4 regions of the Buttiauxella sp. genome follow, and region 1 is predicted to be linked to each of the others. Evidence: predicted binding sites of a transcription regulator. Region 1 holds the regulator's gene; each other region holds the start of a gene.
The links. The regulator PurR, encoded in region 1, represses purine synthesis genes. The targets are predictions, from matches to a motif close to CANGCAAACGTTTGCNTG.
Positions count from the first base shown of each region.

Region 2: the regulator PurR is predicted to act here: its motif matches at 2,685-2,702, upstream of epd (erythrose-4-phosphate dehydrogenase).
Region 3: the regulator PurR is predicted to act here: its motif matches at 2,947-2,964, upstream of WBL83_RS04000 (amino acid aminotransferase).
Region 4: the regulator PurR is predicted to act here: its motif matches at 3,816-3,833, upstream of gcvT (glycine cleavage system aminomethyltransferase GcvT).

Region 1 covers NZ_JBAVHX010000010.1:297,333-305,433, forward strand. Annotated here, with positions in the region: gene cfa (cyclopropane fatty acyl phospholipid synthase) at 1-1,136, opposite strand, end outside; gene punC (purine nucleoside transporter PunC) at 1,435-2,628, opposite strand; gene punR (DNA-binding transcriptional activator PunR) at 2,744-3,655, shown strand; gene purR (HTH-type transcriptional repressor PurR) at 3,715-4,740, opposite strand; gene WBL83_RS10195 (YnhF family membrane protein) at 5,160-5,249, shown strand; gene sodB (superoxide dismutase [Fe]) at 5,414-5,995, opposite strand; gene WBL83_RS10205 (C40 family peptidase) at 6,234-7,082, opposite strand; gene WBL83_RS10210 (Grx4 family monothiol glutaredoxin) at 7,444-7,788, shown strand; gene rnt (ribonuclease T) at 7,838-8,101, opposite strand, start outside.
Region 2 covers NZ_JBAVHX010000008.1:55,851-63,951, forward strand. Annotated here, with positions in the region: gene WBL83_RS05650 (zinc-binding dehydrogenase) at 1-361, shown strand, start outside; gene glpX (class II fructose-bisphosphatase) at 364-1,335, shown strand; gene WBL83_RS05660 (MltR family transcriptional regulator) at 1,351-1,860, shown strand; gene WBL83_RS05665 (nucleoside/nucleotide kinase family protein) at 1,857-2,567, shown strand; gene epd (erythrose-4-phosphate dehydrogenase) at 2,882-3,901, shown strand; gene pgk (phosphoglycerate kinase) at 3,951-5,114, shown strand; gene fbaA (class II fructose-bisphosphate aldolase) at 5,235-6,314, shown strand; gene tdcA (transcriptional regulator TdcA) at 6,838-7,776, shown strand; gene tdcB (bifunctional threonine ammonia-lyase/L-serine ammonia-lyase TdcB) at 7,879-8,101, shown strand, end outside.
Region 3 covers NZ_JBAVHX010000004.1:750,996-759,096, forward strand. Annotated here, with positions in the region: gene asnS (asparagine--tRNA ligase) at 1-1,081, shown strand, start outside; gene WBL83_RS03995 (porin) at 1,683-2,837, shown strand; gene WBL83_RS04000 (amino acid aminotransferase) at 3,026-4,216, shown strand; gene WBL83_RS04005 (MBL fold metallo-hydrolase) at 4,285-4,932, opposite strand; gene WBL83_RS04010 (DUF882 domain-containing protein) at 4,973-5,521, opposite strand; gene ldtD (L,D-transpeptidase) at 5,704-7,584, opposite strand; gene mukB (chromosome partition protein MukB) at 7,745-8,101, opposite strand, start outside.
Region 4 covers NZ_JBAVHX010000008.1:79,083-87,183, forward strand. Annotated here, with positions in the region: gene pepP (Xaa-Pro aminopeptidase) at 1-857, shown strand, start outside; gene ubiH (2-octaprenyl-6-methoxyphenyl hydroxylase) at 854-2,032, shown strand; gene ubiI (FAD-dependent 2-octaprenylphenol hydroxylase) at 2,195-3,397, shown strand; gene gcvT (glycine cleavage system aminomethyltransferase GcvT) at 3,922-5,019, shown strand; gene gcvH (glycine cleavage system protein GcvH) at 5,043-5,432, shown strand; gene gcvP (aminomethyl-transferring glycine dehydrogenase) at 5,571-8,101, shown strand, end outside.

The DNA.
Region 1 (8,101 bases):
CGTAAACCGTGTTCGACGCCACGGGTAAAGACGATTTGCCACAGCTGTATGTCGCGGGCGCGGAACGCACCGGCACAGGCATTGAGGTAATAACTGAACATGCGTTTGAATCGTTCTGAATAGTTATTAGCAATTTCCGGCCAGGTATTCTGGAATCTCTCATGCCACGCCATCAATGTTTTGTCGTAGTCAGCACCAAAGTTATGCCAGTCTTCCATCACGAAATGACCTTCGCTGGCTTGAGCAATCTGGCTTACCGAAGGTAAACAGCCGTTCGGGAAGATATATTTGTTTATCCACGGGTCGACGGTGTTATCGGTTTTATTGGAGCCGATGGTGTGCAGCAGGAAAATACCTTCGGGTTTTAGATTGCGGTCAGCGACATCAAAATAGGTGCGGTAGTTTTTGGGACCAACGTGCTCAAACATGCCGACCGAAACAATGCGGTCAAACTGCATATCCAGGTCACGATAGTCTTGCAGCAAGATAGTGACATCCAGGCCAATGCAGCGATCCTGAGCCATTTTTTGCTGCTCAGCAGAAATCGTGACCCCATGAACCACGGCACCATAATGACGTGCGGCATATTCAGCAAGCCCGCCCCAGCCGCATCCAATATCCAGCAACGTCATGCCTGGCTCGAGTTGCAGCTTATCGCAGATCATTTTCAACTTGGCATTTTGCGCGTCACTAAGAGTAGTGGCGTCTTTCCAGTAGCCGCAGGAATATTGCATATGCTCATCGAGCATACGGCTGAAGAGATCATTGCCAAGGTCATAATGCTCTTTGCCGACAATCCAGGCGCGTTTTTTAGATTGCAGGTTGATAATGCGGGCGGCAGCAACACGCAGGGTGTCTTTTAAATGGTGAGGGAGTTGGTTTTCCAGTCCGGCGCGAATGGCATTATGGAAAAAAATATCCAGTCGTTCGCAATCCCACCAACCGTCCATATAACTTTCACCCAGCCCGAGGGTGCCTTCTTGCAGGACGCGTTTAAAAAAATCGGGATGCTTAACCTGGAGATCGAAAGGACGCGGGCCATTTATTTCCACCCCAGCCTGCGTAAGCATTTCGCTGACGATTCGATACCACGGGTTATTTCTTATACTGACTTCTTCTATACACGATGAACTCATAGCTTCTCCAGCACCTTTGCGTGAGGAACCTTAAAACAGCGTAGACGCTATTTTGGGCATGTGAGAAATGTCACGGAAAAATCCGCGAGCCTGATATCCGACGTAGAACAGAGAAAGGGCGAGTGCCCATAAAACCTGACTTCATAAAACAACAAACGGGAGCACAAAGGCTCCCGTCAAAACTTCATTATTATTATGCTGACGATCGAGCCGTTTTTAAGTATAGGCTCGCCGAAGCGGTGATTCAATAAAACATTGTTAGCCTGCTAATGACATTTTTGTCACGCTGATTTGCCACTTAATGTGCATCAGATTCAGCAGCTTGCCATGCTTCGGCTTTTTTACTGCGTTGCAGTAAGTAGCCCATTATCGACAACACAATGGTCACTAACATCACCGTGGTGGTAGTCAACAGTGGCGTGACCACCAACCAGGAGACCATCAGGCTTGCCAGGAAGCACAGGCCTAATTGCAGGGTATTTTGCAGCGCAGCGGCTTTACCGGTGGCTTGCGGGAATGGCAGCAGTGCTGATGCCACAACGATTGGATAAATTGCCCCGTTGGCGATGGCCATCACACAGAATGGGATCAGCAACAAGGTGAGATTAGCTTGCCCGCTCACTGCAACGGCCCACGTCGCAAATACGCTCACGGCATACAGCGCTAATAACCACGGCAGCATCTGCTGACCTTGCCATTTTTGTAGCGCGCTACGGCAACCATAACCGCCAATCAGGAACGCGATAGTTTGCGGAACATAGCTCAGGCCGATAGCCGCAGGGCTGTAACCCATGTCGTGAAGAATAAATGGGGAACCGGTAAGCCAGGCAAAGAAGCTGGCGGAGCAGGCGGCATAGATCAACACGTTACCGCTGTAGACTCGCGAACTGAGCAAGGACAGGAAGCTGACTTTATTGTCTTCAGTTTGTGGATGATGCTGGGTGCGTGGCTTCAGACGGAAGGTCGGGATCATCAGCACAAGCGTAATGACAAATAGCGTGGCGAAAATCGCCTGCCAGTCAAAGTGGGTCAAAATCCAGCTACCCAACAGCGGTGCCAGTGCAGGAGACAGGCCAACCAGCGGCATTATCGTGGCGAAAATACGATTCGCGCGATTCGCCGGATAGTAATCGGTTACCAGAGCCTGCCAGCTGACTGCCGCAGAACAGACGCCGACCGCCTGAACAAAACGCAGCACCAACAGCGCGGTGGCACTTTCGACCCACAGCATGCCAATACAACCCACGGCGAACAGACTTAAACCTGCCAGTAACACCGGTTTACGGCCGAAGTGATCGGACAGCGGGCCCCACATTAACTGGGCAAACGCAAATCCCGCCAGGAACAGACTCAGGCTGGCACTGACCGCCGAGGCATCAGTTTGTAAATCTTGCTGAATGGCAGCGAAAGCAGGCAGATACATGTCTGTGGCGAGGAAGCCCAGCACACTTAATCCAGCCAGCCAGATAAGAAATCCTTTTGAAGGTTGCATATTATTCTCTTGATTTAACGTGCAGGTTAATTACGGCGAGAGTGTACGGAGTGCAATTACGCTTGTGAAACGCTAATATTTGTAGGTTGCGTTCAAAAATTTTGTGAGCAAAGAAATGTGGTCAGAATACTCGCTGGAAGTCATAGATGCGGTGGCGCGCAATGGTAGCTTTAGTGGTGCAGCCCAGGAGTTACACCGCGTTCCGTCTGCCATTAGTTATACGGTGCGGCAACTTGAAGACTGGTTAGCCGTTCCGCTGTTCGAACGGCGGCACCGCGATGTGGAATTAACCCCCGCTGGCGTCTTTTTTCTCAAAGAAGGCCGCTCTGTTATCAAAAAAATGATGACGACACGGCAACAGTGCCAGCAGATCGCAAATGGATGGCGCGGACACCTGGCTATTGCGGTTGATAACATTGTTAAACCGGAGCGAACGCGGCAACTGGTGCTGGATTTTTATCGCCATTTTCCGGACATCGAACTGCGTATCTTCCAGGAAGTGTTCAACGGTGTGTGGGATGCGCTGGCGGATGGGCGTGTCGAAGTGGCGATTGGGGCGACTCAGGCGATTCCTGTTGGGGGGCGTTATGCTTTCCGCGATATGGGAACCTTGAGCTGGCGTTGTGTGGTGGCTTCCACACATCCACTAGCACAGCGCGGTGGGACGCTAAGCGATGATGACCTGCGTGACTGGCCATCGCTGGTGCTTGAAGATACTTCGCGTTCATTGCCTAAACGCATTACCTGGCTTTTGGATAACCAACGCCGGGTGGTGGTGCCTGACTGGCAGTCCGGTTCGGATTGTTTGAGCGCGGGTTTGTGTATCGGCATGGTGCCACTGCATATCGCCAGACCGTGGCTGGCTTCCGGGCAATGGAGCGAGTTAACGCTCGATAATCCTTTTCCTGACGCAGCATGCTGCCTGACCTGGCGGCAAAACGATGCATCGCCCGCATTGGCCTGGTTGTTAGATTATCTTGGGGATAGCGAGACGATGAATCAGGAATGGTTGCAGGAGCCTGAATAAATCAGGCTCCACGAACGGATTTCTCAGGTCGGATAAGCGCAGCGTCATCCGACATTAACTTAACGGCGATAGTCGCGGAACGGACCGTCGGCCACTGAACGGCGTTCAATCAGACGTGGATGCACTTCAATGGACTGCGACTCTTCGCGTTTGTTGACGATCCTGTCCAACAGCATGTTAAACGCTGTTTCACCCAGCGAATCTTTCGGCTGGTGGATGGTGGTTAGTGCCGGTGAGAAGAAACGCGCGTTACGCACGTTGTCATAACCGATAATGGAAATATCCTGCGGCACGCGCAGTCCCATTTCATCAGCGGCACAAATTGCGCCCATCGCCATGATATCGCCTCCACAGAAGACGGCGGTAGGGCGTTGAGGCTGGCCGATGATCTGCTGCATCGCGCGGTAACCCGATTCAGGTTCAAAGTCACCCTGAACAATCCAGTTATCTGGAATAGAAATACCCGCTTCTTCCAGCGCTTTCATAAAGCCTGCGTGGCGACCGCCGCCAGTGTTACGTTCCATCTGACCTGGGATCGCACCAATTTCGCGGTGACCGCGTTCAATCAGATAACGACCCGCCAGGTAACCACCGTGGAAGGCATTATCCACTACCGAGTCGGTGAAATCGGCCCGCGCTTCGCCCCAGTCCATCACCACCATCGGGATGTGACGGTACTCTTCAAGCATGGAGAGCAAGGATTCTGGATATTCAGAGCACATCACCAACAGGCCATCGACACGTTTTTGCGCCATCATTGATAAGTAAGCGCGCTGTTTTTCAAAGTTATTGTGTGCGTTACCCAAAATCAGGGTGTAGCCTTTTTCAAAGCAGCTATTTTCCACCGCTTCGATGATCTCGGCAAAATAAGGTGCTTCGCTGGAAGTGGCAAGCAGACCAATCGTTTTGGTGTGATTAACTTTCAGGCTTCGTGCTACCGCGCTTGGCGAGTAGTGCAATTCTTTAATTGCAGCCCAAACCGCGTTGCGTGTCTCTTCCGCCACAAAACGGGTTTTGTTAATCACATGTGATACGGTTGTAGTGGAAACGTTTGCGCGCTTCGCCACGTCCTTGATTGTCGCCATTAAATTTCACTCCGGGCCATATCGTAAACCCCTGATTACTAATGTGTTAAACGTTTGCGTACGCTGACTCCAAAGGCAACATGGTGGTTGCGGGTATGCCGGGATTGCGACATAAAACGGGAGGAGGGCATTGAATTGACGATACGCAATAAATTAGCGAGGGATTTTGGCCTATCCAGGGGAAAAGTGGAAGAGGGAAAATGGATATCAGGTTAAAACCTGGAGGATTTTTATCTCTGATTGTGGGAAAATCACCCGGACACACCGATTGTATGCCCAAATCAGTTCGATTTGCAGGTAGGTGGCAAATGAACGAATCCCGATGAACTTACTCAAGTAAGTGATTCGGGTGAGAGAGTGAAGCCAACAACCCTGCAAATTGAAGTGAGAAGGGCATGGGGAATAAAAGGAGTTTAGTGATGAGTACCGATCTGAAATTTTCAATCACGACCACGGTTATTGTTTTGGCTTTGATTGTTTGCGGCGCACTGACTGCCGTTCTGCACTGATTAAAATGGGCCGCAATCGCGGCCCATATCATTTCCCCCGTCATACTTCGAGCTTCAGGTGCGTTGGCTGCGCTCATTCACCCTGGTCACTTACTCCAGTAAGCTCCCGGGGATTCATGCGCTTACCGCCTTCCAGCAACTCGAATTATTTAGGGGGTATGCGATTAGATAGCCAGATTCTTCGCAACAAACGCCCAGTTCACCAGCGCCCAGAAATGCTCGAGGTAGTTAGGACGAGCATTACGGTAGTCGATGTAATACGCATGTTCCCACACATCAACCGTCAGCAGTGGTTTAGCCGCTGTAGTCAGTGGGGTGCCCGCGTTGGAAGTAGAAACGATCGCTAATGCGCCATCTTCCTGTTTAACTAACCATGTCCAGCCTGCGCCAAAGTTCTTGATAGCAGCATCAGTAAACTGCTGTTTAAACTCAGCAAAGCTCCCGAAGGACTTGTTGATCGCTTCCAGAAGCTCGCCAGTTGGTTCGCCGCCTGCGTTAGGTGCCAGGCAGTTCCAGTAGAATGTGTGGTTCCAGACCTGAGCGGCATTGTTAAAGACACCACCTTCGGAAGTACGCACGATCTCTTCGAGAGTTTTACCTTCAAACGCGGTGCCTTTAACCAGATTATTCAGGTTAGTGACATAAGTTTGATGGTGTTTGCCGTAATGGTATTCCAGGGTTTCGACGGAGATATGCGGGACTAAAGCATCTTTCGCGTACGGTAATGCAGGTAGTTCGAACGACATTGCTGACTCCTTATTACCCGTAATACTTCGAGCCACCTCTTTGTTGGCTGCGTTCATTCACCCAAATCACTTACTTAAGTAAGCTCTTCAGGAATCATTTTTTTGCCGCCGCGATGCGACTCGAATTACTTTGGGTATCTATTGTTAAATAGCCACATTTAGTGCGTGGTTAGGGTAACAAATTGAAAGGATAAGCAAAAGAGGAACTTACCTGCCCATTGAAGGGCAGGCGAGGGTTTTAACGAATGGTTTTTGGTGTCATGACGCGTTTAGCGCCAACATAGTGGCGTTGCCAATAGTCTTCGCTCAACGAGGTGATTTGAATATCCTGGCCGGTACGTGGTGACTGGATGAATTTTCCATTACCCACATAAACACCCACGTGATCTGCGGTGCCACGACCCTGGGTGCGGAAGAACACCAGGTCGCCCGTTTCGAGCTCTCCGCGATCGACCGACGAAGCATCACGCAGGTGATACATTTCGTTAGCGGTACGTGGAATACGGAACTTCACCAAATCTTTATATGCGTAATAAACCAGACCGCTGCAATCGAAGCCAGTACGCGGTGACGTGCCGCCCCAGCGATACGGTTTGCCAATCTGGCCCATCAATTTGTTCATCGCCGTTTTCTGTGCTTTTTGCACCCGGACTTTATGCGCCGAAGCAATCGTGGTTGGCTGCTCTGACTTAACTTTCACACAACGCGTTTTGTAGCCCTTACGTGGCTTACTGCATTTTTCGGTAAAAGTAACAGGCTGGACTTTCGCGAGCTGGGAGGATTTTTTGCGGTCATTTTTGGCAAGAGTCTTTGTTCTGGCACTGCTGGAGTTCTTAGCGGTTTTACTCTTCGAGGCAGTTGTTTCTTTTTTCTTGCTGGCCGTTTTTGCTGTGGTGTTCGTTTTCTTGCTGGCGGTAGTGGTTTTACTTTTACTGCTCTTTTCTGTGCTCTTCGTTGTGCTTTTCACAACGTGCGCTTTTTGCGCAGCCACGGGACGAGCGTGCTCAGACGCCTGCGTCAATGGTGTATACGGCAAGGTAAATAGCAGAGCACAGAGCGTGATAGAAATTTTTGTTATCCGCGCCACTCGACAATCCCCTGGTTAAAATGAATGCACGATGAATACCATCATGCCCGTGTATGATTTTGCGAAACCCGCCGATTCTAATCTATAAGACGTAATAAAGTTAATAACCTTTTTCTATTCGTCTTGTTGTTTCGTTACCGGACGCAAAAAAAATGACCAAACTAATGGTTGTCAGGCTATTTATTGATCGGGCTTATAGTTATTTCGTGATTTGCTGCTGCGGGAAAAGTGTTATTCTTGATGCATGTTGTCCCTCCATCGCCGTGAAACAGAGACCCTGTAAAAAATGGTGTTTTCTGGAGAGGGTGTCAATCGCTACAATGGCAGGCTACTGCCAAGACCAGGTTTGAGGAAGCAAGCAATGAGCACAATTGAAAAAATCCAACAACAGATTACTGAGAACCCAATCCTTCTTTATATGAAAGGTTCTCCGAAACTGCCTAGCTGCGGTTTCTCTGCCCAGGCTGTGCAGGCGCTGTCTGCCTGTGGCGAGCGTTTCGCTTATGTCGATATTTTACAGAACCCGGACATCCGTGCTGAGCTGCCGAAATATGCTAACTGGCCGACTTTCCCACAACTGTGGGTTGATGGCGAACTGGTTGGCGGCTGCGATATCATTATTGAGATGTATCAGCGTGGCGAACTGCAGTCCTTGATTAAAGAAACTGCGGCGAAGCACAAGTCTGAAGAGTCTGACGCTGAGTAATTAGCAGTTTTATCAGAAACAAAAAAGCGACCTGTTACGGTCGCTTTTTTTATGCTTTGGATTCGGGTTCTTCAGGCAGTGGGAGTGGCCAACCACCTAAGCGCTTCCAGCGATTCACTATCTCGCAAAACAGCTGAGCCGTTTGTTCTGTGTCATACAGCGCGGAGTGCGCCTGGCTGCTGTCAAATGGCATACCTGCGGCAATACAGGCTTTCGCCAGCACGGTTTGGCCTAATGCCAGCCCGCTGAGTGCTGCCGTGTCAAAGGTAACAAACGGATGGAACGGGTTACGTTTTAATGAGGCGCGCTCAGC
Region 2 (8,101 bases), on a different contig from region 1:
TTACGGCAGCACGCATATCGTCGGGACTTCCGGAGGCTCCACGGACGACATGCTTGAAGCTATTGAGCTTGCCGCCAGCGGGCGATTACAACCGTCATTTATGGTCACCCACGTCGGGGGCCTGGATGCTGTTCCTGAAACCGTGATTAACCTGCCGGATATTCCTGGCGGCAAAAAGCTGATTTATAACGGCGTCACGATGCCGCTGACCGCGATTACCGATTTTGCGCGCTTAGGGGAAACAGACCCGTTATTCCGCCGCCTTGCAGAGCTGGTTGCACAGACACATGGCGTGTGGAACGAAGCCGCAGAAAAATATTTGTTAGCGCATTTTGGCGTTGATATCGGTGTGGAGGCTTAAGCATGAAAACGCTGGCTTATCCTTTTTTCCGCACCACGGAGCAGGCAGCGTTGGCTGCCTGGCCACTCATCGGTTGCGGTGACAAGAATCGTATTGATGGTGTGGCTGTGCAGGCGATGCGCAATGCGCTTAATCAAATCGAAATGCAGGGGAAGATTGTCATTGGTGAAGGAGAAATCGACCACGCGCCGATGCTGTATATCGGCGAGATGTTAGGGAATGCACCCACTCCGAAAATTGATATCGCCGTCGATCCCATAGAAGGTACGCGCATGGTGGCGATGGGGCAAAACAATGCCCTGGCGGTCATGGCCTGTGCGCCCCAAGGCTCACTGCTTCATGCGCCCGACATGTATATGAAAAAGCTGGTGGTCGGCAAAAAGGCAAAAGGCGTGATCAATCTGGCGGTCACGCTTGAAGAAAATCTGCGCAATATTGCCAAAGCATTGGGCAAACCGCTCGAGCGGCTACGAATGGTCACGCTGGATAAACCGCGGCATCAGGATGCCATCGCAGTCGCCACAAGTCTGGGTGTGAAAGTGATTGCTTTACCCGATGGTGACGTCGCCGCAAGCGTAATGACGTGCTTACTGGAAAACCAGTACGACGTGATGTACAGCATCGGCGGTGCGCCAGAAGGCGTGATTTCAGCCTGTGCGGTGAAAGCGCTGGATGGGGAAATGCAAATCGAGCTTTTAGATTTTTGCCAGGCAAAAGGGGAGTCCCGGGAGAATCGCCTGATTGCGGATTCTGAACATCGCCGCTGTGCTGAAATGGGCGTTGAGGTTAACCGCATTTACAGTCTGCATGAAATTGTCAAAAGCGATGAGGTTTTATTCTCCGCCACTGGCGTGACGGGAGGGGATATTCTGCAAGGCGTGCGTGAGGAAGGTGATGTGGTACGCACTCAAACGCTTTTGATTAATGGTATAGAGCGCACCTGTAATATTATAGACTCTCTACATCACCTTTAATGTCCTGAGCTATTGATGACCACGTTGAACGAAGATGATGTGCTTGAAAGGCTGGAAGCGCAAAATGATCTGGCCTCATTTATGAGCGTCGCTCACGATATTTTGTTATCCGGTATCAGGCAATTTCTGCCTTCGTTATTTGTTGATAATGATGAAGAGATCGTCGAGTACGCCGTTAAGCCATTGCTTGCCCGAAGTGGGCCGCTGGATGATATCGACGTTGCGTTGCGCCTGATATACGCGCTGGGGAAAATGGATAAATGGCTGTATGCCGATATTACCTGTTTTGCCCAGTTTTGCGATTTTGTGCAACACAGCAAAGAGACCATACAGTTTCATGATGATGTCACTTACGATTTCATTGCGAACCTGAATTCAATTACCCAAAACGCTACGCTGTTTAATGCAATTAAAAGCATGAAGTATTCGGACTTCTCTATTTATTCCGAAGTGCGTTACGGCAATCTGGTGAAAACGGCGTTATCTCTGGCGGTGACTTCATTATTGAAGGAGCTAGTCTGGTGAATGTCACATTAAAGATTAATGGATTAGAGACGCAAGCCCGCTTTAACGATCAAGAGGTCGAGACGTTACATAAGCCATTGTTAAAGCAGTTAGCAGAAAAGCAAAGGCAGTTGCAGCGTAGGCTGGTGGTGTTTCTGGCGGCTCCGCCAGGCACCGGTAAGTCGACGCTGGCGGCTTTTTGGGAATATCTGAGTACGCAAGATACAGAATTACCGGTGATCCAGGCTTTGCCGATGGATGGCTTCCATCACTACAACGACTATCTGCTGGCGAATAATCTCAAGCAGCATAAAGGTGCACCGCAGACTTTTAATGTTGCAAAGCTGACTGATGCGCTGCGTGCTTTGCATCAGCCCGAAAGTGAATGGCCGCAGTACGATCGTAATTTGCACGACCCGGTAGAAAATGCGATCACGGTGAAGGCGCCGATTGTTGTGGTTGAGGGGAACTGGTTGCTGCTCAATCAACCTGAATGGCAATCATTGCGGGCGTTATGTGATTATTCAGTATTTATTTCGGCCCAACCTGAACGGCTCTCAGAACGTTTGATTGGCAGGAAAATGCGCGGTGGTTTGACCCGGCAACAGGCGGTAGATTTTTTCCAGATGACCGACGGGCTAAATGTGCTGCGGGTTCTTGAAAACAGTCAGCCCGCTAATATGCAGTTATGTATGGATGAGCAGGGCGGTTACCATCAAATTTTATAGCGACACGGGCCGTTACTGCGGCCCGCTGTTTTTCCATTATTCTTGATTTTAACTGGTCATTATTCATCCTCCGACCTTTTGTCGTTGCATTTATTCCATCAAATTTGTGACGTACGTCAGAAGATCGGTTGCCTGTCATGGGGTAACGTTCCATTTATTCCCCGTATCGCTTAACATGGCTGAAGCGTTTCAGTCGAATGAATGTTCGACAATTAAGCAAACAATTGCAGTTTCGATAGTGCGAGGATTCCCCTCAGACGATTGCTGGATTACTCTGTCAGCCACTTAGTCTCAGGGATTCTGGCAGGAGAGATATGACCGTACGCATAGCAATTAATGGCTTCGGTCGCATTGGGCGCAACGTGGTACGTGCTTTGTACGAATCCGGTCGCCGTGCGGAAATTACCGTGGTAGCAATCAATGAACTGGCTGATGCTGCGGGTATGGCGCATCTGTTGAAGTATGACACCAGTCATGGCCGCTTCGCCTGGGACGTTCGTCAGGAACGCAGTCAGTTATGGGTAGGTGATGACACCATCCGTATCTTGCACGAACCGGAAATTGAAAATTTACCGTGGCGTGAACTGGGCGTGGATGTGGTGCTCGATTGTACCGGTGTGTTTGGTTCCCGTGCAGACGGTGAAGCGCATCTTGCAGCCGGTGCCAAAAAAGTCCTCTTCTCCCATCCTGGCGGTAACGACCTCGATGCCACCGTGGTTTACGGTGTGAATCATGAAAGTGTGGTGGCTGAACATTGCATCGTTTCAAATGCCTCCTGCACTACAAACTGCATTATTCCTATTATCAAATTGCTTGATGATGCTTACGGTATTGAGTGGGGCACGGTAACCACCATCCATTCTGCTATGCATGATCAACAGGTTATCGACGCCTATCATCCAGACTTGCGCCGCACGCGTGCCGCCAGCCAGTCTATTATCCCTGTAGATACGCGTCTTGCTGCTGGTATCACACGTATTTTTCCGCAATTTAACGACCGATTTGAGGCGATTGCGGTACGTGTTCCGACCATTAACGTCACGGCAATCGATTTAAGTGTGACAGTGAAAAATGCAGTTAATGCCAATGAAGTCAACAAGTTGCTGCAAAAAGCAGCACGTGATTCATTTCATGGTATAGTTGACTATACGGAATTACCGTTGGTCTCGACTGATTTTAACCACGATCCGCATAGTGCCATTGTTGATGGCACGCAAACTCGGGTCAGTGGGCAACATCTGATTAAAACTTTAGTCTGGTGTGATAACGAATGGGGCTTTGCTAACCGAATGCTCGACACGACGTTAGTCATGGCCGCAAGTGGTTTCAGGTAAGGCGCATAAAGCGTCCGCAAAACTTTAAGAATCAACGAGAGGATTCACCATGTCTGTAATTAAGATGACCGATCTGGATCTGGCTGGAAAGCGTGTTCTGATCCGTGCAGATTTGAACGTACCAGTTAAAGAAGGGAAAGTGACATCTGACGCACGTATCCGTGCATCTTTGCCAACTATCGAACTGGCCCTGAAGCAAGGCGCAAAAGTGATGGTAACTTCTCACCTGGGTCGTCCGACTGAAGGCGAGTACAACGAAGAATTCTCTCTGCTTCCGGTAGTTAACTACCTGAAAGACAAGCTGTCTGCTCCTGTTCGTCTGGCTAAAGATTACCTGGATGGCGTTGAAGTTGCGGCGGGTGAACTGGTTGTTCTGGAAAACGTTCGCTTCAACAAAGGCGAAAAGAAAGACGACGAAACCCTGTCTAAAAAATACGCTGCACTGTGCGACGTATTTGTAATGGATGCATTCGGTACTGCGCACCGTGCACAAGCTTCTACTCACGGCGTGGGCAAATTTGCAGACATCGCTTGTGCAGGCCCACTGCTGGCTGAAGAGCTGAGCGCGCTGGGTAAAGCACTGAAAGAACCTGCTCGTCCAATGGTTGCTATCGTTGGCGGTTCTAAAGTTTCTACCAAATTAACCGTTCTGGATTCCCTGTCCAAAATCGCTGACCAGCTGATTGTTGGCGGTGGCATCGCGAACACCTTCGTTGCTGCTCAAGGCCACAATGTAGGTAAATCCCTGTACGAAGCAGACCTGGTTGACGAAGCTAAACGCCTGCTGACTATCTGTGATATCCCGGTTCCTGCTGATGTTCGCGTAGCGACTGAGTTCTCTGAGTCTGCAACCGCAACTCTGAAATCTGTAAACGACGTGAAATCAGATGAGCAGATTCTGGACATCGGTGATGCATCTGCAGCTCAACTGGCTGAAATCCTGAAGAATGCAAAAACCATTCTGTGGAATGGCCCGGTTGGCGTGTTCGAATTCCCGAACTTCCGCAAAGGTACTGAAATCGTTGCTAATGCAATTGCAGACAGCGAAGCTTTCTCTATCGCAGGCGGCGGCGACACTCTGGCAGCTATCGACCTGTTCGGTATTGCTGACAAAATTTCCTACATCTCCACTGGGGGCGGCGCATTCCTGGAGTTCGTGGAAGGCAAAGTACTGCCAGCAGTAGCAATGCTCGAAGAGCGCGCTAAGAAGTAATGATTACGGGCAGGTTATCCTGCCCGTTCAATTTTTGCCGCTTACAGTGAATGGTAGGTGGTTAATATTTCTTCATTTACCCTAACGGGCAAATTGGCCGACGATACAGGACAAACAACCATGTCTAAGATTTTTGATTTCGTAAAACCTGGTGTAATCACTGGTGATGACGTACAGAAAGTTTTCCAGGTAGCAAAAGAAAACAACTTTGCTCTGCCAGCAGTTAACTGCGTAGGCACCGACTCTATCAACGCCGTACTGGAAACTGCTGCGAAAGTTAAAGCACCAGTAATCGTTCAGTTCTCTAACGGTGGCGCTGCGTTCATCGCGGGTAAAGGCGTGAAAACTGACGTTCCTCAGGGTGCTGCAATCCTGGGTGCTATCTCTGGCGCACACCACGTTCACCAGATGGCTGAACATTACGGCGTGCCAGTAATCCTGCACACCGACCACTGCGCTAAGAAACTGCTGCCGTGGATCGACGGCCTGTTGGACGCGGGTGAAAAACACTTCGCAGCAACTGGTAAACCACTGTTCTCTTCCCACATGATCGACCTGTCTGAAGAGTCTCTGGAAGAAAACATCGAGATCAGCTCTAAGTATCTGGCTCGTATGTCCAAAATGGGCATGACTCTGGAAATCGAACTGGGTTGCACCGGCGGCGAAGAAGATGGCGTAGACAACAGCCATATGGATGCTTCTGCTCTGTACACTCAGCCAGAAGACGTTGATTACGCTTACACCGAACTGAGCAAAATCAGCCCACGTTTCACCATCGCGGCTTCTTTCGGTAACGTGCACGGTGTTTACAAACCAGGTAACGTGGTTCTGACCCCGACTATCCTGCGTGATTCTCAGGATTATGTTTCTAAGAAACACAACCTGCCGCACAACTCTCTGAACTTCGTATTCCACGGCGGTTCCGGTTCTACAGCTCAAGAAATCAAAGATTCCGTGAGCTACGGTGTTATCAAAATGAACATCGATACCGATACTCAGTGGGCAACTTGGGAAGGTATCCTGAGCTACTACAAAGCTAACGAAGCTTACCTGCAGGGCCAGTTGGGCAACCCTAAAGGCGAAGACCAGCCGAACAAAAAATACTACGATCCACGCGTATGGCTGCGTTCTGCACAGACTTCTATGATCACCCGTCTGGAGCAGGCTTTCAAAGAACTGAACGCAGTAGACGTTCTGTAATTTGAAGCAGTAAATGCTTGAATCAAGCCCGCCTCGTGCGGGCTTTTTTTTTGCATTGTTGAGAGGGCAATCGTTTTTATCTCAGTATTTATTATTGAAAGAGTGCTACAGGTTCAATTTTTAATATTTAATAGATCAAATCGTATACTTAAATATTTATATCAATAAGCCCAGTTTATTTATTAATAAATTTTTAAAAATGGCAAAGTTTGTTTAATATACTGATGTTCAACCAAGATAAATCTTCTCTTGCTATTATAAAAAACAGTATAAACAGCGTTTTATTTCATCTTATATGATTAAATTATCTCCATAACTTAATTTTATCAGGGCGAATAAGGTTGATATTCATCATATTAAAGGCAGATCGCTATTTCATAACTATATGTTTTTAAATGATATTTTTTGAATGGTTGCATTTCATGCAATTATCGGTCGAGTATTTGTGAGTCAAGCCACATAACATCTACAGCGCAATTCGTTATGATCTGCTGCATGGATAATTAATCAGGTGCAGAACTTCATGGACAATAATACATTACCTAAAACACAACAGTTGCTTGTCTTTCAGGAAGTGGTGAGGAGTGGTTCATTTGGTTCTGCTGCAAAACAACTTAGTCTGACTCAACCTGCGGTCAGCAAAATTATCAGCGACATGGAAGCCTATTTTGGCTTAGAACTTATCATCAGAAAAAACACCGGGGTAAAATTAACCGAGGCGGGAAAAGTCCTACTGACTTATTCAGAATCCATTACTCGTGAACTAAGAAACTTGTGTAGCGAAATGAATCAAATGGTTGGTAACAGCGTAGTCGACGTGTCATTCGGTTACCCCTCTTTGATTGGTTTTACGTTTTTGCCCGGGATGATGAAAGAGTTTAAAGAAGTGTTCCCGCAGGCCCAGGTTTCAATGTTTGAAGCCCAGTTATCCTCTTTCTTACCTGCCATCCGCGATGGGCGTCTGGATTTTGCCATTGGCACATTGAGCGATGAAATGCTGCTACAGGATTTGCATATTGAACCGCTGTTTGAGTCGGAATTCATTTTGGTGGCCAGCCGAACCCGGGCGACTCAAGGGATGACAACGCTCAGTGAGTTAACTCAGGAACAATGGGTATTGCCACAAACCGAAATGGGATATTACAGTGAGCTTCTCACCACATTGCAAAAAAATAATATTAAAAGCGAAAACATCGTTAAAACAGATTCAGTCGTCACCATTTATAATCTCGTGTTGAATGCCGATTTCCTGACAGTTATTCCACGGGACATGATTTCTCCATTCGGGTCTAACTTATTTATTAAAATCCCCGTTGCAGATAAATTACCTATTGCTCGCTATGCTGCTGTATGGTCTAAGAATTATCGCATTCACCAATCCGCAGCAACATTAGTTGAGCTGGCAAAAAAACATTCATTACGAAGCAGATTTCAATTCAATCAATTAACTGAAGTAGCTTAATTTACTTTAGTGGTTGATAACGAATTCTATAACTAATTCCAGGTGATGATTTAATTACATTGTCACCACGCCTATTTTTTGTTTTTAAATGCTGAGGTCAACATGCATATCGACTATGAACTTCCTGTCACTATTATTGATGTACTCGAAGCAAAAAAAAGACTTGCTGGTTATATCTACAAAACAGGAATGCCACGCTCTAATTATCTTAGCGAATGCTGCAAAGGCGAAATATTTTTAAAATTTGAAAACATGCAGCGTACCGGTTCATTTAAAATCCGTGGTGCGTTTAATAAGCTCAGTTCTTTAACTGAAGAAGAAAAAC
Region 3 (8,101 bases), on a different contig from region 1:
CACTTACCCGATGGCAGCTAAACGCCACAGCATCGAGTATCTGCGTGAAGTGGCTCACCTGCGCCCACGCACCAATATGATTGGCGCGGTGGCTCGTGTGCGTCATACCCTGGCTCAAGCGCTGCACCGTTTCTTCCATGAAAATGGTTACTTCTGGGTGTCCACGCCACTGATTACTGCGTCAGATACCGAAGGTGCAGGCGAGATGTTCCGCGTTTCTACGCTTGATCTCGAAAACCTTCCGCGTACTGATGCGGGCAAAATTGATTTCGATAAAGACTTCTTTGGTAAAGAGGCGTTCCTGACCGTATCCGGCCAGCTGAATGGCGAAACATATGCGTGTGCTTTGTCCAAGGTTTATACCTTTGGCCCAACCTTCCGTGCTGAAAACTCCAACACCAGCCGTCACCTGGCTGAGTTCTGGATGCTGGAGCCTGAAGTCGCTTTCGCCAATCTTGACGATGTTGCAGGTCTGGCTGAAGCCATGCTGAAGTATGTCTTCAAAGCTGTGCTTGATGAGCGTATGGATGACATGGAGTTCTTCGCTGAACGCGTTGACAAAGATGCAGTGGAACGTTTACAGCGCTTCATCGATGCTGACTTTGCTCAGGTTGACTACACCGACGCTGTTACAATTCTCGAGAATTGTGGTCAGAAATTCGAGAACCCAGTTTACTGGGGCGTTGACCTCTCTTCCGAGCATGAACGTTATCTTGCCGAGCAACACTTCAAAGCGCCGGTGGTGGTGAAAAACTATCCTAAAGACATTAAGGCCTTCTATATGCGCCTTAACGAAGACGGTAAAACCGTTGCCGCAATGGATGTGTTAGCACCGGGTATCGGTGAAATCATCGGTGGTTCTCAGCGTGAAGAGCGTCTGGATGTACTGGATGCGCGCATGGCTGAGATGGGTCTGAATAAAGAAGACTACTGGTGGTATCGCGATCTGCGTCGTTACGGCACCGTTCCGCATTCCGGCTTCGGTCTTGGTTTTGAGCGTCTGATTGCTTATGTCACCGGCGTACAGAACGTGCGTGACGTGATCCCATTCCCACGTACACCACGTAACGCGAACTTCTAAAACCGCGTTTTTTACGAAGGCCAGCATTGCTGGCCTTTTTTACATCTGCACCATGAACGTGTTTTTTCTTCAACGAAAGTTAAACAAACGTCAATTTCAACCCCATTCCACAACTCCCCGGTTACGAAGTGTGTCTGTGAAACAGATAAACATAAATTAACCCCACTTTCCGCTCGCGCTCCCGGTTTTAACATTGACTTAGCATAAATGGTTAAAACTCGCTCAGATGTCTGGACATCCAAAAACTACTCAAAGAATGTACAAATGTAAGCATAATATTCACCTGGGATTTCATTATGCGAATTAAACATAAGTAATTCATATATATAGGATAGGAGAGGTGATTTTTTAGGCGAAGCGGCAAGGAAGTTTGAGATAGTTCACAAAGTTCCATAAAATACATATTTAGTTACACATAGTTTCTTTTTGTAACTCACTCTCGATGTTTGTAGCACTTTCTGGCTAGCGAAACGGTTTCATGGATGGAAAGATGCCTGACAGATACAGAAAGACACCAAACTCTCATCAATAGTTCCGTACAGAATTATTGACGGCAGTGGCAGGTGTTCACAAAAAAAACCAATGAGGGTAATAAATAATGATGAAGCGCAATATTCTGGCAGTGGTAATCCCTGCTCTGCTGGTAGCCGGTGCAGCTAACGCTGCAGAAATCTATAACAAAAACGGCAACAAACTGGATTTCTACGGTAAAGCTGTTGGCGAGCACATTTGGACCACTAACGGTGCAACTGCAAGCGATGACACCACTTACGCTCGTATCGGTTTCAAAGGCGAAACTCAGATCAATGACCAACTGACCGGTTACGGCCAGTGGGAATACAACATGAATGCCTCTAACGCAGAAGGCACTCAGGGTACTAACACCCGTCTGGCATTTGCTGGTCTGAAATTTGGTGATGCAGGCTCCCTGGATTACGGCCGTAACTACGGTGCAATCTACGACGTAGCTGCTTATACCGATATGCTGGTTGAGTGGGGCGGCGATTCCTGGGCTGCTACCGACAACTTCATGAACGGCCGTACTACTGGCGTTCTGACTTACCGTAACAACAACTTCTTCGGTCTGGTTGATGGCCTGGCATTTGCTGTGCAGTACCAGGGCAAAAACGAGCGTAGCAACGTAGTTGCTCCAAGCGTTGATGACAACGGTACCATCTCTCTGGGTCGTGCTGGTAACGGCGCTAAAGCTAACGGCGACGGCGTAAGCACCGCTGCGACTTATGACATCGGCGAAGGCTTCAGCGTTGCTGCTGGTTATGAAACTGCTGACCGTACCAACGAGCAGGTTTCTGCAGGTACTTCTACCGCTTGGGCAAGTGCTGGTGGCGACCGCGCTGAAGCATGGTCTACTGCTGCTAAGTACGATGCGAACAACATCTACGCTGCAGTTATGTATGCAGAAACTCTGAACATGACTCGTGAAGCTGATAACAACTTCGCTAACAAAACTCAGAACTTCGAAGCTGTAGCACAGTACCAGTTCGACTTCGGTCTGCGTCCATCCATCGCTTACGTGCAGTCTAAAGGTAAGGACCTGAAATCTCGCGGTACCTTCAACGGCGGTGATGCTGACCTGGTTAAATACGTAGAAGTGGGTACCTGGTACTACTTCAACAAAAACATGAACGTATACGCTGCGTATAAGTTCAACCTGCTGGACGACAACAACTACAGCGAATCTGCTAAACTGGCAACAGACGACCAGGCTGCAGTTGGTATCGTTTACCAGTTCTAATTATCCAGCAACTTCGTTGCCAGATGGTTCAAAAAACAGGGCTTCGGCCCTGTTTTTTTATACCTGCAAAGTAGAAAAAAATAACTTGTGACAAGAGCGGTTTCTTTTTGTTGCAAACGGTTGGCATTTACTAAAACAGCAGTTAACCTGAGAGCGTTACTCCCTCGATATCACAATGGAAACTCGTCATGTTTGAGAACATTACCTCTGCTCCAGCTGATCCAATTCTTGGCCTGGCCGATCTGTTTCGCGCCGATGACCGTCCGACTAAAATTAACCTCGGCATTGGTGTATATAAGGATGAAACGGGTAAAACTCCGGTTTTGACCTGCGTTAAAAAAGCAGAGCTGTATCTGCTGGAAAATGAGAACACCAAGAACTACCTCGGCATTGACGGTATTCCAGAATTTGGTAGCTGCACCCAGGAATTACTGTTCGGGAAAAATAATGCTCTGAGCGCAAACAAACGTGCTCGAACTGCACAAACCCCGGGTGGTACAGGTGCGCTGCGTGTTGCTGCTGATTTCCTCGCTAAAAACACCACCACCAAACGTGTGTGGGTGAGTAATCCAAGCTGGCCAAACCATAAAAGCGTGTTTAACTCCGCAGGCCTGGAAGTGTGCGAGTATGATTATTATGACGCGCAGAACCACTCTCTGAATTTCGATGGTCTGATTAACAGCCTGCAAGCAGCGCAAGCGGGTGACGTGGTGTTGTTCCACGGTTGCTGCCATAACCCAACCGGTATCGATCCAACAGCTGAGCAGTGGAACACCCTGGCAGAAATGTCACTGGCTAAAGGCTGGTTGCCGCTGTTCGATTTCGCCTATCAGGGCTTTGCTCGTGGTCTGGAAGAAGATGCTGAAGGTCTGCGTATCTTTGCTGCAAGCCACCAGGAACTGATTGTTGCCAGCTCTTACTCTAAGAACTTCGGTCTCTATAATGAGCGCGTGGGTGCCTGTACGCTGGTTGCTGCTGATGCAGATACCGTCGATCGCGCGTTCAGCCAGATGAAATCTGTTATTCGTGCCAACTATTCTAACCCACCAGCGCACGGCGCATCCGTTGTTGCCACGATTTTGAGCAACGACGCGCTGCGTACTATCTGGGAACAAGAGCTGTCTGACATGCGTCAGCGTATTCACCGTATGCGTCAGCTGTTCGTGAATACCCTGCAAGAGAAAGGCGCTAACCGCGACTTTAGCTTTATCATCAACCAGAACGGCATGTTCTCGTTCAGCGGCCTGACCAAAGAGCAGGTGCTGCGTTTACGTGAAGAGTTCGGTGTGTATGCAGTTGCTTCCGGACGTGTAAACGTTGCGGGGATGACGCCAGATAATATGGCTCCACTGTGTGAAGCCATTGTCGCTGTGCTGTAAAAGCCAGACCGATAAAAAAAGAGCCGCGCAATGCGGCTCTTCTATTTTGCAAACTGCCCTTCCCAGATTTACCAGACCGGTAATTCGTCTTGCAGGAACGGATTATGCAGGCGCTCGTAGCCCAAAGTCGACAACGAGCCATGGCCTGGAATAAACGTGACATCATCGCCAAGTGGCAACAGTTTACGCTTAATCGAATCAATCAGTGCTGCGTGGTCACCACGTGGGAAATCACTCCGCCCCACTCCGCCTTTGAAAATCACATCACCGGAAATCAGTAACTGTGATTGCGCATCAAAGAACACGACATGGCCCGGTGTATGGCCAGGACAATGCAGCACTTTTAACGGCACATTGCCTACCGACACATTATCGCCTTCAATTAGCCAACGATCTGGCGTCAGTGGCAAACACTCTTCAAGCCCAAACATCTGGCTTTGCGCCGGTAAACCTTGAAGCCAGAATTCGTCTTCTTTTTCCGGCCCAATAACGGGAACACCGTAATGTTCTGCCAGTTCAGCGGCGGCTCCAACATGATCAAGATGACCATGCGTCAGCAGGATCTGTGTGACCATCACGCCTTTCGCCGTGACGTGCTGGATGATTTTTTCAGCTTCGCCGCCAGGATCAACCACTGCTGCTTGCAGCGTTTCTTCACACCAAATCAATGAACAGTTTTGGGCAAATGCGGTGACCGGAATAATGTGATAGTTCATGAGGCTCCAATACCGGCAACAATCGCCGGATTCCGTTGTTTTACCAGTGCCTTAGTGGCCCGGTATCAATATGCACAAAGTTGCTGCTGGGGTAGTATCCTACACCACCTGCACGCATAGATAATGCTGCTTTGCGAATATTGCTCAACGAAATCCCTTCAATATGAAAATCCATTGCCTGCCCTTTGGTGTGATAGCTTTTTTTCGCCACCCCACGGCTGCGAGCGCGTAGTTCATTATTGGTGTCCACAGAGCGATAACCCGACACCAGTTGCACTGGTTTGTTGGTCCCCAACAAGCCTTGCAGGCGATAAAGTTGGTCAAATAATTTAGGGTCGATGGATTTAATTTTATTCGCGCGATAATCACGGAAGAAATGATTAAGTCTTGCTAATTCATCCTGAATATAGCCTTTACCATCGAAAAATTCGGCTTTTAATGACTCACCAGTATGCAAATTATTGAGAGTCAGAATGCGCGGGCGCGGTGTTGATAGCATAGCAAATGCTTGTGTTGGCAACAGCGAGGCACCCAAAGCCACGCCGCCCAACGCCAGCAGCTTGCGGCGGTTTGCGTCAAATTTGTCCATGATGTCCAGGTCTACATGTAATAAACGATCGAATAATATGCACTTCAGGCGCACTGCCCGCACCTTAACCGCCAAAACAACATGAGTCAAGGCACGCTAAAACCCAGATAAACCGGGTCCTGTAGAGGACCCGGATGAGTTTCACAATTATTACGACCGCTAATTCATTAGAATTGCTGCATTTACCGTATCAATAACTCAGCTTTTGAAAGGATTTGTGCGCCAGATCGCGCGGTGAGATCATAATTGTAAATATCAGTTCGATATTGTGTCCGACCATCATCACCGACAAATGCAGTCAGATAGTAGAGATTGACTGGAATTGTCTGACGAATATTCACATATTTGGTGCTGCCATCTTTAAGCTGGCTGGAAATCCGTGCATCGTTCCAACCCGCATCTTGCAATAGCATGTTTGCCAGTTCAGACGCTTTATTGACCCTGACGCAACCAGAGCTCAGCGCACGCGCATCTTTCTGGAACAGGTTGTGATTTGGCGTGTCATGCAAATAAATCGCATCAGAACTTGGCATGTTAAATTTATATCGACCTAACGAGTTCTGCGTGCCAGGTTTTTGCTGGAAGCGGAAAGGCAAATTGCTGGCCGTGATGGTTTCCCAGTCCACGCGCCACGGGTCTATAGATTCGGCATTGTTACTCCAGCCACGCAGCACGCTATAACCGTGTCGGTCGAGATAGCCCGGATCCTGGCGCACTTTTGGCAGAATATCATTACGCGCAAGTGTTGGTGGGACGTTCCACGGCGGATTAACCACCACATTATTGAGCGCGCTGCTCATCATTGGCGTTTTACGATCGGGACGTCCAACAATTACGCGCGAAGCCAAGACTTCACTGCCGTTAAGGTAATAGCTCAGGGAATAGTTAGGGATATTGACCATGATGCCGGTATCGAGTTTCTTCGGCAGTAATCGCAAACGTTGAATATTTAACGCCACCAGCGATGCACGCTGTTGTGGCGTCACATTCAGCCAGTCACGGGTGAGTTGCCCAATCGAGCCATCAACACCCAGCCCTTGCCATTTCTGGAAGCGTTTCACCCCTTCCACCAGCTCTTTGCTGTAAACACTTCTCACCGCTGGAGCCGATTTCTTTTTCTTACCCGCTACCGCATCTGGGATCTGTTGTGTGGTCTGCTCACTGTCTAACTGAATAGCCGAGGGGCTAACGGCAACGGCGGCAGTAGATGAACCCGCACGTTCAGGAAGCGGTAAAGCAGGCTCGGCTTGAAGCATGCCAGTACGAGCCAGAATCTCTCTTAGCGCTGGCGTATCATTGCTCCACTGCCCCGGGCGAAGCGTTTCGCGGCCCGTCAGTTGTGGCCACGGACGCGAATCACTTAACAAATGCACTAAAGATTGATGCAGTTTGGCGTACTGCGGATGTTGCGGCGCAAGGGTTTCGACAAAACTCACCAGCGTTCCCTGGTCAACCGCCACCTGCCATTGGTTAATCACAGAAATGGGCGGCGTTTGCATCTTGTAAGGTTTGGTGCTGTACAACCAGCGGTTGCCTTCCGTTGGGATGCCGTAAACAAATTGCAGATAACCCATCATCGCATCAGATAATACGATGTCGCGGGTTAAACCGGTAACGGACGGATCGGTGAGCAGCTCAACCCATGTGGTGAATTGTGGCTGAATACCTGCAATCGCCAGTTCAGCAAGCTGTTGCTGGAAAGCCTTAACCGCATCGCGGTTCTCCCACATCGGCTTCATCTCACGCGCAGCATAGAACGCCGAGAGCGCATTCAGGTAAACCGGGGTGTAACCCGCAGGCAAACTGGCGACCAGCTGAGAACGACTTTGTGCGGCAGACATGCCTGTTGAGTTGAGTGGTAACACGCCCACCATATTAGCGGTAGCGGTAGATTGTGGTAATGGCTGGTCTGGAGAACTCGCGGGTTCAATGCTCACCGCAGAGCTGTCAGATTGAACGACTGCTGGCTCATCTGCATGTGCCATAAACAGTGGAGCGAAACTGAGTGCCAGCCCAAATGAAAGCGCTGACAGTCGAAAACCGTGCAATTTTGTAAGCAACATCCCTTGCCCCCTGTTTTTCACTTTCTATTTCCCCCAGTTTATGTCGCTGGGTTTTAATATCAGTATATAAACAGGAAAAAGTAATTGCCCGTATAAATGTAAATAAAATTAAAGATTAAGAACAATCAACAAAAGAAACGCGGGCCGAAGCCCGCGTTTTTTATGATGCATCTAAAGTGTCAGCAACCGGCTCGGGAAGCGGCGGGGCAAAGCCTCGCAGACCTACAACGTGAACGTGTTCATGGTTCTGAACCACTTTACGGACCAGCTTATAAGTGGTGCCTTTTTCTGGGCTGATGTTCTCTGGCGCTGCAATGATCAGTTGCATTTCAAGTCGTTCGCACAACTCAAACAGCGTGGCAATCGACTTCGCATCCAGTCGTGCGGCTTCATCGAGGAACAGCAAACGGCATGGGGAAATGTCTTTACCGCGTAGACGGCGCGACTCTTCTTCCCAGCTTTGAACCACCATCACCAGAATCGACATCCCGGTACCGATGGCTTCACCGGTCGACAA
Region 4 (8,101 bases), on a different contig from region 1:
TCACCGCTCCCGCCACACTGACAGACTGGCGTCCGTGGGTTCACGAACAGCGCCTGTTCAAATCAGAAGAAGAAATTAATGCGATGCGTCGCGCAGGTGAAATCACCGCGCTGGCACATACCCGAGCGATGGAAAAATGCCGCCCCGGGATGTTTGAATATCAGCTCGAAGGCGAAATCCTTCACGAATTTAACCGCCACGGTGCGCGATTCCCGTCTTACAACACGATTGTTGGTAGCGGCGAAAATGGCTGTATTTTGCATTACACCGAAAACGAGAGCCAAATGCGCGACGGCGATTTGGTGTTGATTGACGCCGGTTGCGAATATCAGGGCTACGCAGGTGACATCACCCGTACCTTCCCGGTTAACGGTAAATTTACCGCACCGCAGCGGGCGATTTACGACATCGTGCTCGAATCGCTGGAAACCGCGTTGCAGCTTTACCGCCCTGGTACATCAATGCAGGAAGTCACCGCGCAAGTGGTACGCATTATGGTTGCAGGCCTGGCGAAGCTCGGCATTCTCCACGGCGAAGTGGATAAGCTGATTGCCGAAAACGCTCACCGTCCGTTCTTTATGCACGGTCTGAGCCACTGGTTGGGACTTGATGTTCACGACGTCGGTGCCTATGGACAAGAGCGTTCGCGCGTACTTGAGCCAGGAATGGTGATTACGGTTGAACCGGGTCTGTATATCGCGCCCGATGCGGATGTTCCCGCCGAGTACCGCGGTATTGGGATTCGTATCGAAGACGATATTCTTATCACCGCAGAGGGTAACGAAAATCTTACCGCCAGCGTCGTGAAATCGGCTGACGACATCGAAGCGTTAATGGCGGCGGCGCGTCAGTCATGAGCGTAATTATTGTCGGCGGAGGGATGGCTGGAGCAACGCTCGCGCTGGCTATTTCCCATTTGACCCACGGTAAGTTGCCGGTTCATTTAATTGAAGCGGCAGCGCCTGAATCGGCAGCACATCCGGGTTTTGATGCGCGTGCCATTGCCATCGCCCAGGGGACTTGCCAGCAGTTGACGCGGATTGGCGTGTGGCCAGCTATCCAGGATTGCGCGACCGGGATTACCTCTGTTCATGTCAGCGATCGCGGACATGCAGGATTTGTCACGCTGGATGCCAGGGATTACCAAATCCCGGCGTTGGGGCAGGTGGTGGAATTGCATGACGTCGGTTTGCGTTTGTTCGCTCTGCTGCGCAAAGCACCCGGCGTAACATTGCATTGCCCGCAGCGCGTCACCTCTTTTACCCGTGAAACCGATAAAGTCAGCGTGCTGCTTGATAACGGCACGCTGCTTGAAGGCAAAGTGCTGGTCGCGGCAGATGGTTCCCGTTCGTCACTGGCCACGCAGTGTGGCATCACCTGGCAGCAACAGGATTACGGACAGATTGCGATTATCGCGAATGTCAGTACATCGCAACCTCACAATGGTCGTGCGTTTGAGCGTTTCACCGAACACGGTCCACTAGCGATGTTGCCGATGTCTGATGGACGCTGTTCGTTGGTGTGGTGTCATCCGCAGGAAGCGCAGGCAGAAATAGCGCAGTGGGATGATGAACGGTTCTGCAATGAGTTGCAGCAGGCATTTGGCTGGCGGCTTGGACGAATCACCTTTGGCGGTGCACGTAAGCACTATCCATTAGCGCTGACCACACCTTCGCAATCGGTATCTCACCGGGTTGCGCTGGTGGGCAATGCCGCGCAAACCCTTCATCCGATTGCCGGGCAAGGTTTTAACCTCGGATTACGCGACGTGATGTCACTGGCTGAGAATTTGGCGGCAGCGCACAAGTTATCTCAGGATATTGGTAGTTATGCTGTTTTGGCAGAATATCAGCAGCGCCGCAGTGAAGATAAAATGGCGACTATCGGCGTAACGGATGGCTTAGTTCAGTTGTTCGCTAACCGCTGGGCTCCGCTGGTGGTAGGGCGTAATCTTGGGCTGATGGCGATGGAACAATTTACTCCAGCGCGAGATGTGCTGGCTTCGCGTACGCTTGGCTGGGTTGCGCGTTAAAACCTGTCACCAGCCTTATTTTTTTGCCATTTTGCCCCAGAAATGTGCTCGAAATCCTCACGTACATGAGTACGCTCCGGTTTCTCCGCGCATTCCCGAGACAAACTGTCAGCAACATATATGCCTGGTGAGCAGGTTTATAAATGTAAAAGGAGAGTCAATTTGCAAAGCGTTGATGTGGCGATTGTTGGTGGTGGCATGGTGGGTCTGGCAGTAGCCTGCGGCCTGCAAGGGAGTGGTTTGCGTGTTGCGGTACTGGAGAACCATCTGCCACAGCCGCTGGCTCCTGAATCTGCACCAGCATTGCGTGTTTCGGCCATCAATGCCGCAAGCGAGAAGTTGCTGACTCACCTTGGCGCCTGGCCAAAAATCATCGGCAGCCGCGCGAGTTGCTATCACGGCATGGAAGTGTGGGATAAAGATAGCTTCGGGCATATCGAATTTGACGATAAATCCTATGGTTTCAGTCATCTAGGTCATATTGTCGAAAATGCAGTGGTTCATCATGCATTATGGCAGCGTGCTGAGCAGTGCAGTGATGTCACGTTGATGGCACCCGTCGAACTGCAACAAGTGGCATGGGGTGAAAACGAAGCCTTTATTACCCTCAAAGATGGCACCATGCTGACCGCGCGCTTAGTGGTCGGGGCTGATGGCGCGAACTCATGGCTGCGCAATCAGGCCGATATCCCGCTGACTTTTTGGGATTATCGCCACCATGCGCTGGTTGCCACCATTCGTACCACTGAACCGCATCAGGCGGTGGCCCGTCAGGTTTTCCATGGCGACGGCATCCTGGCTTTCTTGCCGTTAAGCGACCCGCATTTATGTTCGATTGTCTGGTCACTTCCTCCGCTGGAAGCCGAACGGATGCAACAGGCGAGTACGGAAGAATTTAATCAGGCGTTGTCTGTCGCTTTCGATATGCGCCTGGGTTTGTGCAGTGTTGAAAGCGAGCGTCAGACATTCCCGCTGACAGGCCGCTACGCGCGTAGTTTTGCTGCGCATCGACTGGCACTGGTTGGCGATGCCGCCCATACCATTCATCCGTTGGCCGGGCAGGGCGTGAATCTTGGCTTTATGGACGCCGCAGAACTGATTGATGAAGTCCGTCGTTTGCATCGCCAGGGTAAAGATATCGGGCAGCATTTGTACCTGCGTCGCTACGAGCGCAGCCGTAAACACAGTGCCGCCATGATGCTCGCCAGTATGCAGGGTTTCCGCGATCTGTTTGCCGGAAACAACCCGGCGAAAAAGCTTCTGCGTGATATTGGCCTGAAACTGGCTGATACCCTTCCTGGAGTGAAACCACAACTGGTTCGTCAGGCGATGGGGTTACACGATCTCCCAACCTGGCTCCGTTAAACGCTCGTCATACTTCAAGTTGCAGCGGTTTTGGCTGCACTCAGTTACCCCAGTCACTGACTTTAGTCAGCTCCTGGGGATAACCGGGTTGGCCGCCTTGCTGCAACTCGAATTATTAAGCGCATTCGGTGTGACAACGATCACCTTCCCTCATTTGAAAAATTCTAATCTTACCCTCTATCTCGGATTACTTTTTCTCATCCCACGTTTTTAGCGATGTAGTGAATTTGTTTCTGAAATGGTCGTAAATGTTAGCTAACGCTAAATTATGACTTAAACACTTCTTGTTTATGCGTAGTGAATCGCATTTTTGTAGTTGAATACTCTGCATCATTCCCTCCTGATTTTGGTCATAAGCTAATGCAATGACCGTTTTCACCTTATGGTTTACTCCCCCATTCAGTGGTAAGTTCAGACGAAAGGTAACGTTTGCGTCGCTATCGGGATCGGTGGCGATGTTGGGTTTCGTCTGATGAACGGAAAAGCGAAAAGCGCTTTTCAACCAGATGGTTAAAGAGGAAAAAATGACTCAAAAGACCCCTTTGTTTGAACAGCACAATCTCTGCGGTGCGCGAATGGTAGATTTCCATGGCTGGATGATGCCATTGCACTATGGGTCGCAGATTGACGAACACCATGCGGTGCGCAACGATGCCGGTATGTTTGATGTTTCACACATGACCATTGTTGATCTTAAAGGCAGCCGTACCCGCGAATTCCTCCGTTACTTAGTGGCAAACGACGTTGCCAAACTGACCCAGCCGGGTAAAGCCCTCTACACCGCCATGCTCAACGCCTCCGGCGGTGTTATCGATGACCTGATTATCTATTTCCAGACTGAAGACGACTTCCGCCTGGTGGTGAACTCTGCCACTCGCGAGAAAGATTTAGCCTGGATTAATCAACACGCTGCACCTTTCTCCGTTTCCGTCACCGTGCGTGATGACCTGTCGCTGATTGCCGTTCAGGGGCCAAACGCTAAGGCAAAAGCTGCAGAGCTGTTTACCGAAGAACAACGTCATACCGTAGAAGGGATGAAGCCATTCTTTGGGCATCAGGCGGGCGATCTGTTTATTGCGACCACCGGCTACACCGGTGAAGCCGGTTACGAAATTGCTATGCCGAATGAAAAAGCGGCCGAGTTTTGGGCGCATCTGGTCGAGATCGGTGTGAAGCCTTGCGGACTTGGCGCGCGCGATACGCTGCGTCTGGAATCAGGCATGAACCTGTATAGCCAGGAAATGGATGAAAGCATTTCTCCTCTGGCAGCGAATATGGGCTGGACCGTCGCCTGGCAGCCTGAAGATCGTGATTTCATTGGTCGCGAAGCACTGGAACTCCAGCGTGAGAAAGGAACCGAGCAACTGGTTGGTTTGATCATGACGGAAAAAGGCGTATTACGTAATGAGTTGCCTGTTCGTTTTACTGATGAATCCGGCAACCTTCATGAAGGCGTAATCACCAGCGGGACTTTCTCGCCGACACTGGGTTACAGCATTGCTTTGGCGCGCGTGCCTGCGGGCATTGGCGAAACGGCCATTGTGCAAATCCGTAACCGAGAAATGCCGGTAAAAGTCACTAAACCAATTTTTGTTCGCGGCGGTAAAGCTGTCGCGCAGTGAATTTCGAAATCAGGAGAACAACAATGAGCAATGTGCCGAACGAATTGAAATACAGCAAAGAGCATGAATGGCTGCGTAAAGAAGCTGATGGTACCTACACCGTAGGGATCACCGAGCACGCGCAAGAGCTGCTGGGCGACATGGTGTTTGTAGACCTGCCAGAAGTGGGCGCAACCGTCAGCACTGGTGATGATTGCGCTGTGGCTGAATCTGTTAAAGCTGCCTCTGACATTTATGCACCGATCAGCGGCGAAATCATTGCGGTGAACAATGAACTGAGCGACACGCCAGAGTTGATCAACAGCGAGCCATACACCGCAGGTTGGATCTTCAAAATCAAAGCAAGCGACGAGTCTGAACTGGACGGTTTGCTGGACGCAACTGCGTACGAAGCTCTGCTAGAAGACGAATAATCTTTCCCCCTCTCCCTGAGGGAGAGGGGATCGCACGGCTTTCTCCCTCGCCGCAAAGTCAGGGGAATGAATTTGTAGGGTGGATAAACGTAGTGTCATCCACCGCTAAAGCCCCACATGTTTCAGGAATCACCGCTCATGACCCAGTCTTTACGTCAGCTTGAAAATCACGAAGCGTTTATCGACCGACACATTGGACCGAACGCACAACAACAGCATGAAATGCTGGAAACAGTCGGCGCTCGTTCGTTGAACGAATTGATAGCCTCTATCGTTCCTGCTGATATCCAGCTTGCTGAACCACCACAGGTGGGTGAGGCTGCTACAGAATTCGCGGCCCTGGCTGAATTAAAGACCATTGCCAGCCGTAATAAACGTTTTAAAACGTACATCGGCATGGGTTATACCGCGGTACAAACTCCGCCGGTTATCTTGCGTAACATGCTGGAAAATCCAGGTTGGTACACGGCATACACGCCGTATCAGCCGGAAGTCTCACAAGGCCGTCTCGAAGCGCTGCTCAACTTCCAACAAGTGACGCTGGATTTGACGGGGCTGGACATTGCCTCTGCATCTTTGCTGGACGAAGCGACCGCTGCGGCAGAAGCCATGGCGATGGCAAAGCGCGTCAGCAAACTGAAAAACGCCAACCGTTTCTTTGTGGCAGCCGACGTACATCCGCAAACGCTGGATGTTGTCCGTACACGTGCTGAAACCTTCGGCTTTGATGTGATAGTCGATGACGCCGCGAAAGTGCTGGATCATCAGGATGTATTTGGTGTGCTGCTGCAACAAGTTGGCACCACCGGCGAAGTCCATGACTACAGCGCTCTGATTATCGAACTGAAACAACGCAAAGTCATCGTGAGTGTTGCCGCTGACTTTATGACGCTGGTTCTGTTAACCGCACCTGGCAAACAAAGCGCTGACATCGTATTCGGTTCCGCACAGCGTTTCGGCGTACCAATGGGTTACGGTGGTCCACATGCTGCATTCTTTGCTGCTCGTGACGAATTCAAACGTTCCATGCCAGGTCGTATTATCGGTGTTTCACGCGATGCTGCGGGACGCACCGCACTGCGCATGGCGATGCAAACTCGTGAGCAACATATTCGCCGCGAGAAAGCGAACTCCAACATTTGTACTTCCCAGGTTCTGCTGGCGAACATTGCCAGCCTGTATGCGGTATTCCACGGCCCGGCCGGCCTGAAACGCATTGCAGGGCGCATCCACCGCCTGACCGATATTCTGGCCGCTGGCCTGCAACAAAAAGGCCTGGTGCTGCGTCACAAACATTGGTTCGACACACTGTGTGTGGAAGTGACCGATAAAGCCGCTGTTTTGGCGCGTGCTGAAGCGAGTGAAATCAACCTGCGCAGCGACATTCTTAATGCAGTTGGCATCACTCTTGATGAAGCCACTACGCGTGAAGATGTACAGGCACTGTTCAGTGTATTGCTGGGTGACAACCATGGTCTGGATATCGACAAATTAGATCAAAACGTTGCGGGAGATAGCCTGTCTATTCAGAAAGGCATGTTGCGTGAAGACTCGATCCTGACGCATCCGGTGTTTAACCGCTACCACAGCGAAACCGAAATGATGCGCTACATGCACAGTCTTGAGCGTAAAGATCTGGCGCTGAATCAGGCAATGATCCCGCTGGGTTCTTGCACCATGAAGCTGAATGCTGCGGCGGAAATGATCCCAATCACCTGGCCGGAATTTGCTGAGCTGCACCCATTCTGCCCGGCAAATCAGGCAGAAGGTTATCACCAGATGATCTCCCAGCTTTCTGACTGGCTGGTGAAACTGACCGGTTATGATGCACTTTGCATGCAGCCAAACTCTGGCGCGCAAGGTGAATATGCGGGTCTGCTGGCGATTCGCCGTTATCACGAAAGCCGCAACGAAGGCAGCCGTAATCTTTGCCTGATCCCAAGCTCTGCACACGGGACTAACCCTGCATCTGCGCAAATGGCTGGCATGGAAGTGGTAGTCGTGGCTTGTGACAAACAAGGTAACATCGATCTCCACGATCTGCGCGCTAAAGCAGAACAAGCGGGCGATGCGCTTTCCTGCATCATGGTGACCTACCCGTCGACTCACGGTGTTTATGAAGAAACGATCCGCGAAGTCTGCCAGATCGTTCATCAGTTCGGCGGCCAGGTCTACCTCGATGGCGCGAACATGAACGCGCAGGTTGGGATCACTTCTCCAGGTTACATCGGCGCGGATGTTTCACACCTAAACCTGCATAAAACCTTCTGCATTCCACACGGTGGTGGCGGCCCAGGTATGGGACCTATCGGCGTGAAAGCGCACCTGGCGCCATTCGTGCCGGGCCACAGCGTGGTACAGATTGAAGAGATGCTGACTCAGCAGGGCGCCGTTTCTGCAGCTCCATTTGGTAGCGCTTCAATTCTGCCAATCAGCTGGATGTACATCCGCATGATGGGTGCGCAGGGTCTGAAGAAAGCAAGCCAGGTAGCTATCCTGAATGCTAACTATATTGCGACTCGCCTGAAGTCTGCTTTCCCAATTCTTTATACCGGCCGTAGTGGGCATGTAGCGCACGAATGTATTCTCGACATTCGCCCACTGAAAGAAGAAACCGGTATTAGCGAACTGGATATTGCTAAGCGACTGATTGACTTCGGTTTCCACGC